Regions from separate parts of the Skermanella cutis genome, predicted to be linked through region 1. Evidence: riboswitches for the same ligand, from Rfam matches in the RefSeq annotation. Region 1 holds a riboswitch; each other region holds the start of a gene.

What was found. Region 1 has a riboswitch for S-adenosylmethionine ahead of metZ (O-succinylhomoserine sulfhydrylase). Riboswitches for the same ligand answer to the same signal wherever they lie in the genome.
Region 2: linked by a shared signal. The riboswitch ahead of IGS68_RS04025 (methionine ABC transporter ATP-binding protein) and the one ahead of metZ (O-succinylhomoserine sulfhydrylase) in region 1 are both predicted to bind S-adenosylmethionine.
Region 3: linked by a shared signal. The riboswitch ahead of IGS68_RS03680 (hypothetical protein) and the one ahead of metZ (O-succinylhomoserine sulfhydrylase) in region 1 are both predicted to bind S-adenosylmethionine.

What each region holds. Positions count from the first base shown of each region.
Region 1 covers NZ_CP067420.1:5,904,816-5,909,218, reverse strand. The annotation lists gene IGS68_RS27625 (RT0821/Lpp0805 family surface protein) at 1-337, opposite strand, end outside; gene ftsH (ATP-dependent zinc metalloprotease FtsH) at 381-2,276, opposite strand; SAM riboswitch at 2,427-2,505, shown strand; gene metZ (O-succinylhomoserine sulfhydrylase) at 2,572-3,780, shown strand; gene IGS68_RS27610 (ABC transporter substrate-binding protein) at 3,897-4,403, shown strand, end outside.
Region 2 covers NZ_CP067420.1:864,078-868,480, reverse strand. The annotation lists gene IGS68_RS04045 (DUF4384 domain-containing protein) at 1-431, shown strand, start outside; gene IGS68_RS04040 (hypothetical protein) at 883-1,209, shown strand; partial or broken gene IGS68_RS36255 (hypothetical protein) at 1,224-1,268, opposite strand; gene IGS68_RS35890 (hypothetical protein) at 1,359-1,481, opposite strand; tRNA gene IGS68_RS04030 (tRNA-Gln) at 2,113-2,187, opposite strand; SAM riboswitch at 2,355-2,432, shown strand; gene IGS68_RS04025 (methionine ABC transporter ATP-binding protein) at 2,476-3,537, shown strand; gene IGS68_RS04020 (methionine ABC transporter permease) at 3,506-4,174, shown strand; gene IGS68_RS04015 (MetQ/NlpA family ABC transporter substrate-binding protein) at 4,221-4,403, shown strand, end outside.
Region 3 covers NZ_CP067420.1:786,207-790,609, reverse strand. The annotation lists gene IGS68_RS03690 (PA2169 family four-helix-bundle protein) at 1-89, opposite strand, end outside; gene IGS68_RS03685 (aminotransferase class V-fold PLP-dependent enzyme) at 233-1,408, shown strand; gene IGS68_RS03680 (hypothetical protein) at 1,430-1,720, opposite strand; SAM-I-IV-variant riboswitch at 1,768-1,878, opposite strand; gene IGS68_RS03675 (hypothetical protein) at 2,024-2,410, shown strand; gene IGS68_RS03670 (class I SAM-dependent methyltransferase) at 2,545-3,261, shown strand; gene IGS68_RS03665 (uracil-DNA glycosylase) at 3,261-3,869, shown strand; gene IGS68_RS03660 (hypothetical protein) at 4,132-4,403, shown strand, end outside.

The DNA of each region.
Region 1 (4,403 bases):
ACTCGCGGCAGGCCTTGCCGACCTGCTGGGCGCGGACGACGCCCTTGCTGGCGACCAGGTGGAATTCCTGGCAGAGCTTGCCGTCGCGGGTGTAGCCCTGGCGGATCACCGTGACGGCGCCGTTCTTGCCGGTCGCCGGGTTGGACCACTGGACCGGCTTGCCGACGCCCCCGCGCGACGCCGCCTGGAGGGTCTGGTCGATGATCGTCCGGTCGCTGTCATCCAGCGTGACCAGGGGGGCGGCTTCCGGGATCACCACGGCGGCGCCCGGCCCGGCGGGCTTGTCGGCGCATCCCGCCAGGGCGAGGACGGCGGCGGCCAGGAGGAACTTCTTCATTGCGGCACCTTGATCATTGCGGCTCGGTCGTGGTCGGGCCGACTCATACCGCCAATTCATAATGGTCCGGATCGGCCTGGACAAGCCTGACGCTGGGCGGCGCCCCGCGGTCCGCGTCCCGCTCCAGGATGGCCCGGACGGCGGCGGCATCGAGGGTTTCGTCGCGCAGCAGGCCGTCGGCCAGTTCGTGCAGGCGGGGCAGGTCGGCGGCGATCAGGTCGTATGCGCGGCGGTATGCCGCGTCGATGATGCCGCGCACCTCCTCGGCGACCTGGGGCGACAGGGCGCCCGGCTCGCCGGCGGGGGAGCGCGCCGCGGTCGCGGCGGCCGGTGCCGCGCCCCCGCCGTAGGCGACCATGCCGAATCGGTCGGACATGCCCCAGGTGGTGACCATCTTGGTCGCGATGTCGGTCGCCATCTGGATGTCGCCGGCGGCGCCGGTGGTCACGAAGTCCCTGCCGAACACGATCTCCTCGGCCGCCCTGCCGCCCATGGTGACGTCCAGCTCGGCCTCCAGCCGCGCCCGGGACAGGCAGAAGCGGTCCTCCAGCGGCAGCCGGACCATCATGCCCAGCGACCGGCCGCGCGGCACGATGGTGACCTTGTGGACCGGGTCGGAATGCCTGGAGCGCCAGGCGACCAGCGCGTGCCCGGCCTCGTGGAAGGCGGTCAGGCGGCGCTCGTCCTCGGACATGACGGTGGCCTTCTCGCCACCCATGACGATCTTGTCGCGGGCCTGCTCGAAGTCGGCCATGGAGACCAGGGCGCGGCCCGCGCGGGCCGCCCGGAGCGCCGCCTCGTTGACGAGGTTGGCGAGGTCGGCGCCCGACATGCCGGGCGTGCCGCGCGCCACCAGCGTCAGGTCCACGTCGGAGTCCAGCGCCACGCGGGCGGCATGGACCGCCAGGATGGCGGCGCGGCCCTTGATGTCGGGATTGCCGACGAAGACGTGCCGGTCGAACCGGCCGGGCCGCACGATCGCGGGGTCGAGCACGTCCACCCGGTTGGTCGCCGCGATCACGATCAGGCCGCTGGCCCGGGCGAAGCCGTCCATCTCGGCCAGGAGCTGGTTCAGGGTGTTCTCGGTCTCGATCTGGCCGCCGCTCGGCGAGGTGGCGCCGCGGGCCCGGGCCAGCGCGTCGATCTCGTCGATGAACAGGATGCAGGGCGCGCGCTTGCGGGCGTCGCGGAACAGCCGGCGGATGCGCGCGGCGCCGACGCCGACATACATCTCCACGAAGTCGGACCCGGTGACGGCGTAGAACGGCACCCCCGCCTCCCCCGCCACGGCGCGGGCCAGCAGGGTCTTTCCGGTGCCGGGAGGACCGACCAGGAGCACGCCCTTGGGGATGCCGGCGCCGATGCCCTTGAACCGGCCCGGATGCTTCAGGAAATCGACCAGCTCGGTCAGCTCGGCCCTCGCCTCGTCCACGCCGGCCACGTCGGAGAACCGGACGTGGGAGGTGGCGGTGCCCGCCTTCTTGACCGGCGAGCGCATCATGCTGACCATGAAGACCAGGGCGAAGGCCAGGAAGCCCACCATGTTCAGCTTCAGCAGCACGTCGAGCCAGCGGTTGGTGGTCAGCAGGGCGCCGCCCTCCGTCGGCTCGACGGTCATCGGGATGCCGGGGGCCGCGACCGCCTGACGCAGGGCGTCGGTCCACAGGACGGTGGTGACGCCGTGGACGCCGTCGCGGTCGGTGAATTCGATCCGGTTGCCGGCGACGGCGAGGGACGCGATCCGTCCGGCGGCGAGACGATCGGCGAACTCGCTCTGCCCGACCTCCTGCCGGTCGATCCGGCTGAGCAGCGCCGCCGCACCGCCGGAGCCGGAAGCGTAGACATAGGCCAGCCCGGCGCCGCCGGTCAGCGCCCCGGTGACCACCAGGGCTGCCACGATCGCGATCACCCGCGCATGCCGTTTAAGGAAGGTTTTCATCAGCGACCCGAGAGTCCGAGCATGATTGAGACAAAAGCAGAGACCCTGAGTACAGAAACATAGTTAATAAGACGTATGCGCGGCGGCGCGGCATCGGGGTCGCGACCCTTTCGACATGGATCTTGACGCCCTCCCACGACCCGGCTAGAACGCGCGAAACGTGGTGATTTGGCGACCGGCTTGCAGGCCACGTAAAACAAGCTGCTAAAAAGGTTTGGAGTCGCATCCGCGCCTCGATCCCTTGTCGGTCGGGGCTTTTTTGCGTACCCGCAACGGCGGGCGGAGCGACGACACCATGAGCAAGAACGACACTTCCCCCGAGAACGGCACCCCCGCAACGCTGCGGCCGCGCACCCGCATGGTCCATGTCGGCACCCTGCGGACCGGCTTCGACGAGACCTGCGAAGCCATCTTCATGACGTCGGGCTATGTCTACGGCTCGGCGGAGGAGGCCGAGGCCGCCTTCGCGACCGATGGGCTGCGCTATGTCTATTCGCGCTTCCGCAACCCGACTGTCGCCATGTTCGAGGACCGGCTGGCGGCCTACGAGGGGGCGCAGCGCTGCTTCGCCACCGGCAGCGGCATGGCGGCGGTGTTCGCGGCGCTGATGTGCCAGCTCAAGGCCGGCGACCGCATCGTGGCGCCCCGCGCGCTGTTCGGGTCGTGCCTGCACATCGTCAAGAACCTGGCGCCCCAGTACGGGATCGAAACGACCCTGGTGGACGGCACCAGGGCGGAGGAGTGGCGCGACGCCCTGAGCCGCCCGGCCAACGTCGTGTTCCTGGAGACGCCGTCCAACCCGATGCTCGACATCGTGGACCTGGGCCTGGTCTGCGAACTGGCCCATGCCGCCGGCGCCCGCGTGGTGGTGGACAACGTCTTCGCGACCCCGGTGCTCCAGCGGCCATTGGAGTTCGGCGCCGACATCGTGGTCTATTCCGCGACCAAGCATATCGACGGCCAGGGCCGGTGCCTGGGCGGCGCCATCCTGTGCGACGACAAGTTCGCCGAGACGCTGGCCCCCTTCCTGCGGCACACCGGCCCGGCGCTGAGCCCGTTCAACGCCTGGCTGCTGCTGAAGGGGCTGGAGACCATGGACCTGCGGGTCGCCGCCCAGACCGACGCGGCCCAGCGGATCGCGGAGTTCCTGGACGGGCACCCCCGGATCGCCAGGACGCTCTATCCCGGCCTGAAGAGCCATCCCCAGTACGAGCTGGCGCAGCGCCAGATGGGCGGCGGCAGCACGCTGGTCGCCTTCGACGTCGCCGGCGGCAAGGCGGAGGCGTTCCGGCTGATGAACGGGCTTCGGATCGTCAAGATCTCCAACAACCTGGGCGACAGCAAGAGCCTGATCACCCACCCCGCGACCAGCACCCACCAGAAGCTCTCCGACGAGGACAAGGCGGCGGTCGGGATCAGCCCGGCCAGCATCCGCCTGTCGGTCGGGCTGGAGGACGCGGCCGACCTGATCGAGGACCTGGACCAGGCGCTCGCCCGGGCCTGATTTAGGCATTTCTGAAGTGTGAAATGCGGGATTTTACACTTCAGCTTGCACGGCTCGCCCCCTCCCTCTATATAGCCGGGCTTGTAGTTTCGGCTTTCGTCCAGGGAGTTCCCGCCATGTCGACTCTGTTGTCCAAGGTGCGCCGTCTCGCGGCCGCAACCGCCCTCCTGATCGCCGGCGGCGCAACGGCGGCCGAGGCCACCGACGTGCGCGTCGGGTTCATCCCCGTGGTCGGGTCGGGACAGCTGTTCGTCATCGACGGCGAGGGCTGGGCCAAGGATGCCGGGCTCACCCTCAAGCTCACGCAGTTCGAGTCGGGTCCGGCGATGATCAGCGCCCTGGCCTCGGGCACGCTCGACGCCTATTACGGCGGCATCGGCCCGATCATGGTGGCGAGCGCCCGCGGCATCGACGTGAAGGTCTACGCCTCCGCCGCGATCGAGGAGATGACCGTGGTCGGGCGCGGCGGCTTCGGCACCCAGGCGAACGCCGCGACGGCCGCCGGCTTCAAGGAATTCGTCGAACGGGAGGGCCGCCCGGTCCGCATCGCGACCCAGCCGCCCGGCTCCGTTCCCGACACCGTGCTGCGCTACTGGCTGCAGAACGTCGTGAAGGCCGATCCC
Region 2 (4,403 bases), 900 kb from region 1:
TGGTGCGGGTGGAGACCGCCTCGGACAGCTTCGTCTATTGCTACTACACGGACGGGCTCGGCCAAGTGGCGCGGCTCTTCCCCAACCGGTTCCAGCCCGACGCCCTGGTTCCGGCCGGCAGGGTCGTGGAGGTGCCGCCCGGACCGGACCGGCCGTTCCACATCCGCCTGGACACGCCGGGACGACCGGAGGTGGTCACCTGCCTGGCATCGCCGGCCGAGGTGGACGGCGCCACGCTCGACGGGATCGACGGCGTCCGCACCGACGACTTGCTCCCGATCCCCGGGCTGGAGTTGCAGGACATCCTGGGCGCCTTCGCGAGGCTGTCGGGGCCGGGAGTGGACAGCGCCACCATGCCCATCACCGTCACGGCGGCGGCACGTCTTTCCCCCTATCTTCAGAACGCCGGCCTGTCGGCGGGCAGCGAGTAGCCGGGCGGCGGGGTGCCCGCCAATCCGCTCACCCCCCGGGAGCATGTCAACAAACGTGGTCATCCGTTCGCCTTGGTGTGACTGTCAGGAGTTGCCGACGCGTTCCGGGGATGGGGTGCCGGAGTTGATCTCCCCCCGGGGGGATGTCAGCAAAAGTCGTCATGCGTACTCCTTGGCGCGATGCCCGGCGTTGCCTGGAACGGCGCAGGCGACCGTATCGGCGATGGCTACACCCCCTGGGGATGTCAACAAACGTGATCATTCATATCTGGAGACCTTATGTTGCCCAGTCGATCCGGGCGGGGCAGCTGGACCGATGCGTTGGGCCACGGGCCCAACCTACGATCGACGGTCCGCATCACTTCTGCCCTGCATCAAACCGTAGGTTGGCCTTGGCCCAACGCTTCGCGGCGAGTGGGGCGGCAAGTCGCATGAACGGGAGCTGGTCAACTTGGTCGGCAACCGCTCCAATGAGCTTGCGCCGGTGGATGAAGATAAGGCTGGCGGAGTTTTCAGGGCTTTTTATCCTATTATTTTCAGGATTACAATCCTGAAGCCTGACGTGGAGCCGGAATTCGGGATCGCTTCATCAATACCGGAAATGGATCTCAACGCGTCGCACTGCCTGAAGGCAGCCGTGGCCTCAGCCGAAATGCGCACCCAACCGACCAGCGCACCCTACCCCAACCCATCGGGCAGGCCGCCGCGAATCCTGCCCCGCGGTCACAAGACCAGCCAATCGACGGATGTGTCCAAGGCCTCGGCGAGCGCCTTGTAAGCCTCCACCGACCCAGGCTTCTTGCCCGCCTCGATCTCGGACAGATAACCCGCGCTCACTCCCGACTTGGCGGCGAGCGCCCGCAACGACAGCCCCCGGAATTCGCGCCAAACGCGGACGGCGCTCTGCCCATTGATGATTCGCCCGGCCTACTCCAGCGGCATCGGCTGACCGCCGCGCGCGTTCATCGCGGCTAGGATGACTTCCAGGTCCTCGACCCGCTCGGTGAGCGCGTCGTACTCGGCGCGGGAGATGGTGAGCGTCTCAGTCATAGGCTGCTCTCCGATGTCGAACGCGGTGGACCAGCAGGACAGACATGGTACCGGCCCGACGACACTTCCGCTGCACATGGTAGTAATAGCGCCGAGACCCATCAGGAAACCCGACCACAGGCTGCGACCAGCCTGTGCAGCGGCTTGGGCGCGATACCAGATCGGCTTAGTCTTCGCTGCTTTGTTGGCGTGTGCCACGGTGCTGTCGCTGGTATGCTCTTCCGGCGTCGCGCGACATTAGCTAGAGCGGTACCCGATCATGTTGAACCGCTCCGGTCCTCGCAACCGGCCGTTCCACTCGCCGCATTGTGTTGCGCCATAGGCGCAACCTACGGCTTGATGCAGGGCGGAGGTGATGCGGTCTGACGATCGTAGGTTGCGCCCATGGCGCAACGCATCGGATCAGCTGTCTCGGGCGGATCGACCTGATCGGGTACAGCTCTAACGTTGTTTTGCATTGTTTGATGCTAACCGAGATTCTCAGACACCATCCAGCATATCAGCCTGTGTTGCCCGGGATACTTGCGACGACTGGAAGATGGCGGAAATCGGCGGCTCTGCGTTTGAACGCGTTGCGACACGTTCCGGGAGACAGAGCCCCCTGAAAGCCTGATCCCTGGAAGGGGTTGGCTGGTTGGGGCGGCAGGATTCGAACCTGCGTATGGCGGTACCAAAAACCGCTGCCTTACCGCTTGGCGACGCCCCAGCCTTGAGGTGGGGCGGACCATAGCCACAAAAGCGTGCTTCCGCAAGCGGCTGCTTGGCACCATCTCCAGGTGCGGAAGGCCCGTCCGCTGGAGCTGGCGTCTGCACAAACCACATGGGAGATGCGTCGGAAATTCCATTTGACGCAACGCAGCATGTAATTATATAGCAATTCACAGCGCCGATTTGAGCACCAGCTTGCGGGCGCTTTATAAATGCAGCTAAAGAGCGTGGGGATCCGCCCGGCGTAGCTGCTGTGGGCGGATTTTTGTTTTTGCGGGGTATGGGGATGATCGAGTTTCACGGTGTCGAGAAGGTATTTCCCGGGCGCGGCGGCGGTCCCGAGGTTCGCGCGCTCGACGGGATCGACCTTTCCGTCGGCCGCGGCGAGATCTTCGGGATCATCGGCCGCAGCGGGGCGGGCAAGAGCACGCTGATCCGCGTGGTCAACATGTTGGAGCGGCCGACCGCCGGGCGGGTCACGGTCGATGGCGTCGACATGGCGGCGCTGGACGGTTCCGGCCTGCGCGCCGCCCGGCGCGGCATCGGCATGATCTTCCAGCATTTCAACCTGCTGTCGTCGCGCACCGTGTACGACAATGTGGCGCTGCCGCTGGAACTGGCCGGCCTGCGCAAGGCGGAGATCAAGGCGAAGGTGGAGCCGCTGCTCGACCTGGTCGGCCTCGCCGACAAGCGGGACCGCTATCCCGCCGAGCTGAGCGGCGGCCAGAAGCAGCGGGTCGGCATCGCCCGCGCCCTGTCCAGCGAGCCCAAGGTGCTGCTGTGCGACGAGGCGACCTCGGCGCTCGACCCGGAAACAACCACGTCGATCCTGCGCCTGCTGGCCGACATCAACGATAAGCTCGGCCTGACCATCGTCCTGATCACCCACGAGATGGCCGTGATCAAGGAGATCTGCCACCGCGTCGCCGTCATGGAGGCCGGCCGCATCATCGAGCGCGGCGACGTGTTCGACGTGTTCACGGCGCCTCGGCACCCGACGACCCGCAGCTTCGTCTCGGCCGTGGCCGGGGCCGAGTTGCCGGAGACCCTGGCTGCCCGGCTGGTGGCGGAGCCGCTGCCCGGCGGCAACCCGGTGCTGCGCATCACCTTCAAGGGCGCCATGGCCAACACGCCGATCATCAGCCAGATAACCCGGCGCTTCGGGCTCGACGTGAACATCCTGCATGGGCGGATCGATCATATCCAGGGCGCCCCGTTCGGCATCCTGGTGGTCGAGGCGGTCGGCGGCGCCGAGGCGGTGCAGTCCGCCATCTCGTTCATCCAAGTCAACAACCTGTCGGTAGAGGTCCTCGGACATGTCCCCGCAAGTCTACGCGCTGCTGGTTAACGCCACCGTCGAAACGCTCTACATGGTGGGTCTGGCAGCGCTGCTGGGTACCCTGCTGGGGCTGCCGCTGGGCATTCTGCTGGCGACCACCGGGCGGGGCGAACTGCTCCAGAACGTGGCGTTCAACCGGATCGCCGGCGTGGTGGTCAACGCCACCCGCTCCACCCCGTTCATCATCCTGGTCGTCGCGATCATCCCCTTCACCCGGCTGGTCGCCGGCACCTCGATCGGGACCTCGGCGGCGATCGTGCCGCTGACCGTGGCGGCGATCCCGTTCATCGCGCGCCTGATCGAGGGCGCCATCCGGGAGGTGGACCGCGGCCTGATCGAGGCGGCCGAGGCGATGGGCGCGACGCCGCTCCAGATCATCGCCAAGTTCCTGCTGCCCGAGGCGCTGCCCGGCATCGTGCTGGGCCTGACGCTCGCGGTGGTCAGCCTGATCGGCTACTCGGCCATGGTCGGCGCGGTCGGCGGCGGGGGCCTGGGCGACCTGGGCATCCGGTACGGCTACCAGCGCTTCCTGCCGGAAGTGATGGCCGCCGTCGTCCTGGTGCTGATCGTGCTGGTCCAGATCGTCCAGAGCCTGGGCGACCGGCTCGCCCGCAAGCTCAACAAGCGGGCCATCGGAACCCGCTGATCAAGACGAACAATCAATTCGACAGCCTGAAGAAAGTGGGACCCTCATGAACATCCCCTCCGCCAAGATCCTGTCCCGGCGCCTCGGCGCCGCCCTGGTCGGCGCCGCCGCCATCGCCCTCGCGGGCGCGGCCTCCGCCGAGACCGTCCGGGTCGGCGTTTCGGCCGGCCCGCACGCCCAGATCCTGGACGCGGTCAAGCCGATCGCCGCCAAGCAGGGGCTGGAGATC
Region 3 (4,403 bases), 820 kb from region 1:
CCCTGGTCGGCCCCGGATTCCGCCTCGGGTCTCCCGGGCGCTCTCGGATCGTGGTTGTCGTCGTTGCGGTTCATCCTGTCGAACTCCATGCCCCGTTTGCGGCAGATCAACACGAGCGAAGGGTCAGTGTTCCGGAAGCGGGGCCGCCGGAGCGGCCGGAGCGTTTGTCCCGCGCGGCCGGTTGGTTTATGGAATGCCGAATCTTCAGCGACATGGACGATCCGAGGCAGCGATGACTTTCGATGTGGAGCGGGCGCGGGCCGAGACGCCCGGAACCCGTCACGTGACCCATTTCAACAATGCCGGGGCTGCCCTGCCGCCGCAGCCGGTGATCGACGCGGTCACCGCCCATCTGGACCTGGAAGCCCGCATCGGCGGCTACGAGGCGGAGGCGAAGGCCCGCGACGGCATCGAGCGCGTCTACGACTCGGTCGCCGCCCTGCTCGGCTGCGGCCGGGAAGAGGTGGCGCTGGTGGAGAACGCCACGGTGGGGTGGGACATGGCCTTCTATTCGCTGCGGTTCGATCCCGGCGACAGGATCCTGACGGCGATGGCGGAGTATTCCAGCAACTTCATCCCCTATCTCCAGGTCGCCCGGAAGACCGGCGCGGTCATCGAGGTGATCCCCAACGACGCCCACGGGCAGCTCGACGTGGCGGCCCTGGCGGCCAGCGTGGACGACCGGGCGCGCGGGCCGGCGAAGCTGATCTCGATCACCCACATCCCGACCAACGGCGGCCTGGTCAATCCCGCCGCGGCGGTCGGGCGGATCGCCCGCGCCAGCGGGATCCCCTATCTGCTCGATGCCTGCCAGACGGCGGGACAGATGCCGATCGACGTGGACGAAATCGGCTGCGACATGCTCTCGGCGACCGGGCGCAAGTTCCTGCGCGGACCGCGCGGCACCGGCTTCCTCTATGTGCGCAAGGGACTGCTGGAGCGCCTGGAGCCGCCGATGATCGACAACCACGCGGCCACCTGGGTCGCGCCCGACCGCTACGAGCTCCGCCCCGACGCCCGGCGGTTCGAGAATTGGGAAAGCAACGTCGCCGCCAGGATGGGCCTGGGCGCCGCCGTCGATTATGCGCTGGACTGGGGCCTGGATGCCATCTGGGAGCGGATCGGGAGCCTTGCCGACCTGCTGCGCGACCGGCTGTCAGCGCTGCCCGGCCATGAGGTGCGCGACCTGGGCGAGACCCGGTGCGGCATCGTCACCTTCACCGCCCCGCGCCCCGCCGCCGAGATCAAGCGCGGCCTGGCGACCCGCGGCATCAACGTGTCGGTGACCGCCGCCCCCTCGACCCGGCTCGACATGGAGGCGCGCGGCCTAGACGAGATGGTCCGCGCCTCGGTCCATTATTACAACACGGAGGAGGAGATCGACCGGCTGGTCGCGGCGCTGCGCTGACGCGGCGTCCGGGGAAGCCCCTCAGCCGACCGGCCGCCACCAGTCGGCGACGGCGCGCCGCCGCGCCTCCTCCAGACGGTCGCCCCGGAGCACCAGGCGAAGATGGATCTCCGGCCGGCCGCGCCGGCCCGACTCGACGACCAGATAGAGATGCGTCCAGGTGCCGATGCCGCGATGGACGGCGGCGAAGACCCACTCGTACCGGTCGGGCTCCCGCGCGGTGGCGCGGCTGCCGCCGGCGATCAGCTCGATGCTGTCGTCCGGGCCGCACAGGGGAATGGTCGCGGGAGCGACCGGCAAGCGTTCAGACATGAATAAACCCTCCTGGCCCATGTGCCGAGGAGGGCTGACGCAGCGGCTCGTTCCCGATTGATTGCCGGTCCAGGCCGCATCGTCCCCCGGAAGGGACCACCACCTTGCCCGGGTCGGCAGGTTGGTGTCGGGCGCCAGCCCAACTCTTGATGCTGGCTTTCCTGTATCCTGCCGATGGCGACATGCGCAACCGTTTTCCCTGCGGCATGAGTGTGCGACCGATTACCCCTTAATAAAGAACTATGGCGAAAACCTGAAAAATCCGATAACTTGGCCGTGTATCGCCGGCCTTGGAGCGACGCCGTGGTTTCCACCTCCCCCATCTCACCCGACCTGATGCGCACCGCGCCCAAGGTGCGGGACCTGACGCCGCAGACGCAGGCGTTCAACCAGGAGATCAACCGGCAGGTCAGCGACACCAACGGCGGCATGAAGGTCAACGCCAAGACGGAGCCGCTGACCGGCATCACCAGTTCGATCGTCGGCGAGGACCGCCGGGCGCTCCAGGAAACCAACGCCTCGACCAAGCCGGGCGCCCGTGTCCCGGCGCTTACCGGCGCCACCAGCGCCTTCGTGACCGAGATGAAATCGGCCGACCAGAGCAACGTCGAGAGCATGGCCGCGGCAGGTGCCCGCGCGCGCGCCCTCGGCCAGGGTCCCGGCGGCGGCCGAATCGACCTGAGCGCCTGAGTCGAACCGCCCGCCAAGCCCGCCGCCGATCCGTTCGACCCTCTTGCGCTGTACCCCGGTGCTCTTGCCGGGGGAGAATCCGTTTACCATGGTCAGTGCCCTGCAACATGGCAGCGCGGAGAGGAACCGACACGATGGCCCAGCATACGGACACGCCGACCGGGAGCACGCTGCCCCGACGCCTGAAGGCGATGGACCTGATTCCCGACCTGATCCCGCTGGCGGGCGCCCGGATCGTCGATGTGGGCTGCGGCGAGGGCGCGCTGGTTCGGGCGCTGGCACGCCGCGGCGCCCATGTCATCGGGATCGAGATCCTGGACGAAGCGCTCACCAAGGCCAGGGCGGCGGAACCCGTCGCGAACGAGCGTTACGTGAAGGGCGTGGGCGAGGACCTGCCGCTGCCCGACAACAGCGCCGACGCCGTCGTCTTCATGAACAGCCTGCACCATGTGCCGGCGGCCCATATGGGCAAGGCGCTGCGGGAGGCCGCGCGGGTCCTGAAGCCGGGCGGCTTGGCCCTGGTGAACGAGCCGGAACCGACCGGCGGATATTTCCAGCTCACCAAGCTCCTGGACGACGAGACGGAGGTCCGGGCGCTGGCCTATGCGGCGGTGAAATCCGTGGACGCGCTGGAACAGGTGGATGAACTGTTCTACCTGAATCCGGTGAAGCACGAGGATTACCAGAGCTTCGCCGACCGCATGGCCGGCATCGATCCGACCCGTTCCAGGCTGATCCGCACCCGCGACGCGGAACTGCGCGAGCTGTTCGAAACCTTGGGGGAGCGGCGGGAGGGTGCCTGGTGGTTCGACCAGCCGGCCCGGATCAACCTGCTGCGAAAGCCGACATAGTGACTGAACCGCGTACCGAGACAGAGCTGCCTTTCGTCGATTACCAGTACCCCGCCAAGGACCCCGCCGGACGCCGGATCGCCATCATCGGCGAAGCGCCCGGCGCCGAGGAGGCCCGCACCGGCAAGCCCTTCGTCGGCGCCAGCGGCCGGCTGCTCGACGAGAACCTGAAGTCCGTCGGGCTGGAGCGCGCCACCTGCCTGATCGGCAATACCTTCCGCTACCAGCCGCCGGGCAACAAGGTGGCCCATTTCTTCTCGTCCCGCACCAAGGCGCGCAAGATGGGCGTCGAGGTCGCGGAGGACCTGGGCCCCCTGGGCGCCTCCGACTACTGCCTCGCCCGGTACGCCGGGGAGGTGGAGCATCTGCGCCGGACCCTCGCCGAGGTGAAGCCCGGCGTGATCATCGCGCTCGGCCGCACGCCCCTGTGGGCCCTGACGGGCCAGAGCGGCATCACGGCGCTGCGCGGCCAGGAACTCCCCTGCCGCCTGTTCGCCGACGCGGTCGTGATCCCGACCTTCCACCCCAGCTACATCCTGCGCGGCAACCGCGTCGAGGAACCCCTCTTCCACGCCGACGTGAAGCTGGCCGCGGAGCGGGCGGGGTGAGAGTGCCGAGGTGTCGCGGCGAAGCCTGCCGCGACACCAATTGACTTTGGAATTACCCAAAAAGTGTTATATGAATGATTATTACTCTTGCCGGTGGTGGAGTTGCAAAAGTCTACGATTAAGCCATAAATCGATTTGTAGCGAAACGATGGCCAAACGCACAATAAATCCTAAACGGTCGATTCGCCCCGTCCCTCGAACGGCCGAAGAAAAAGGTTGGCTGGATAGCATTTCGACCAGGGTCGGATACGGTGGAAATCCAATGCATAAGCGCAATCCAGGCGACTTCCGGCTCGTGCCGCCCAGTGATGGGCGTCAGCACAAGACACTGTGCGACAGGGCGAAGATCTTCTCCAGGGCGGAAGCCATCCGGCTGTTGAAACAAGGCGCCTCGTACGGGCTGGTCAGCGACGCCATGAAAGGCGAATGGCCGAAGAACATCTGGGCGGTCGCCCATAACGGTGAACCCGTCGAAGCGATCCTGGAGAACGAGACCCTGGGCATCTATCATGGCTATTCCATGGGCAAGAACGA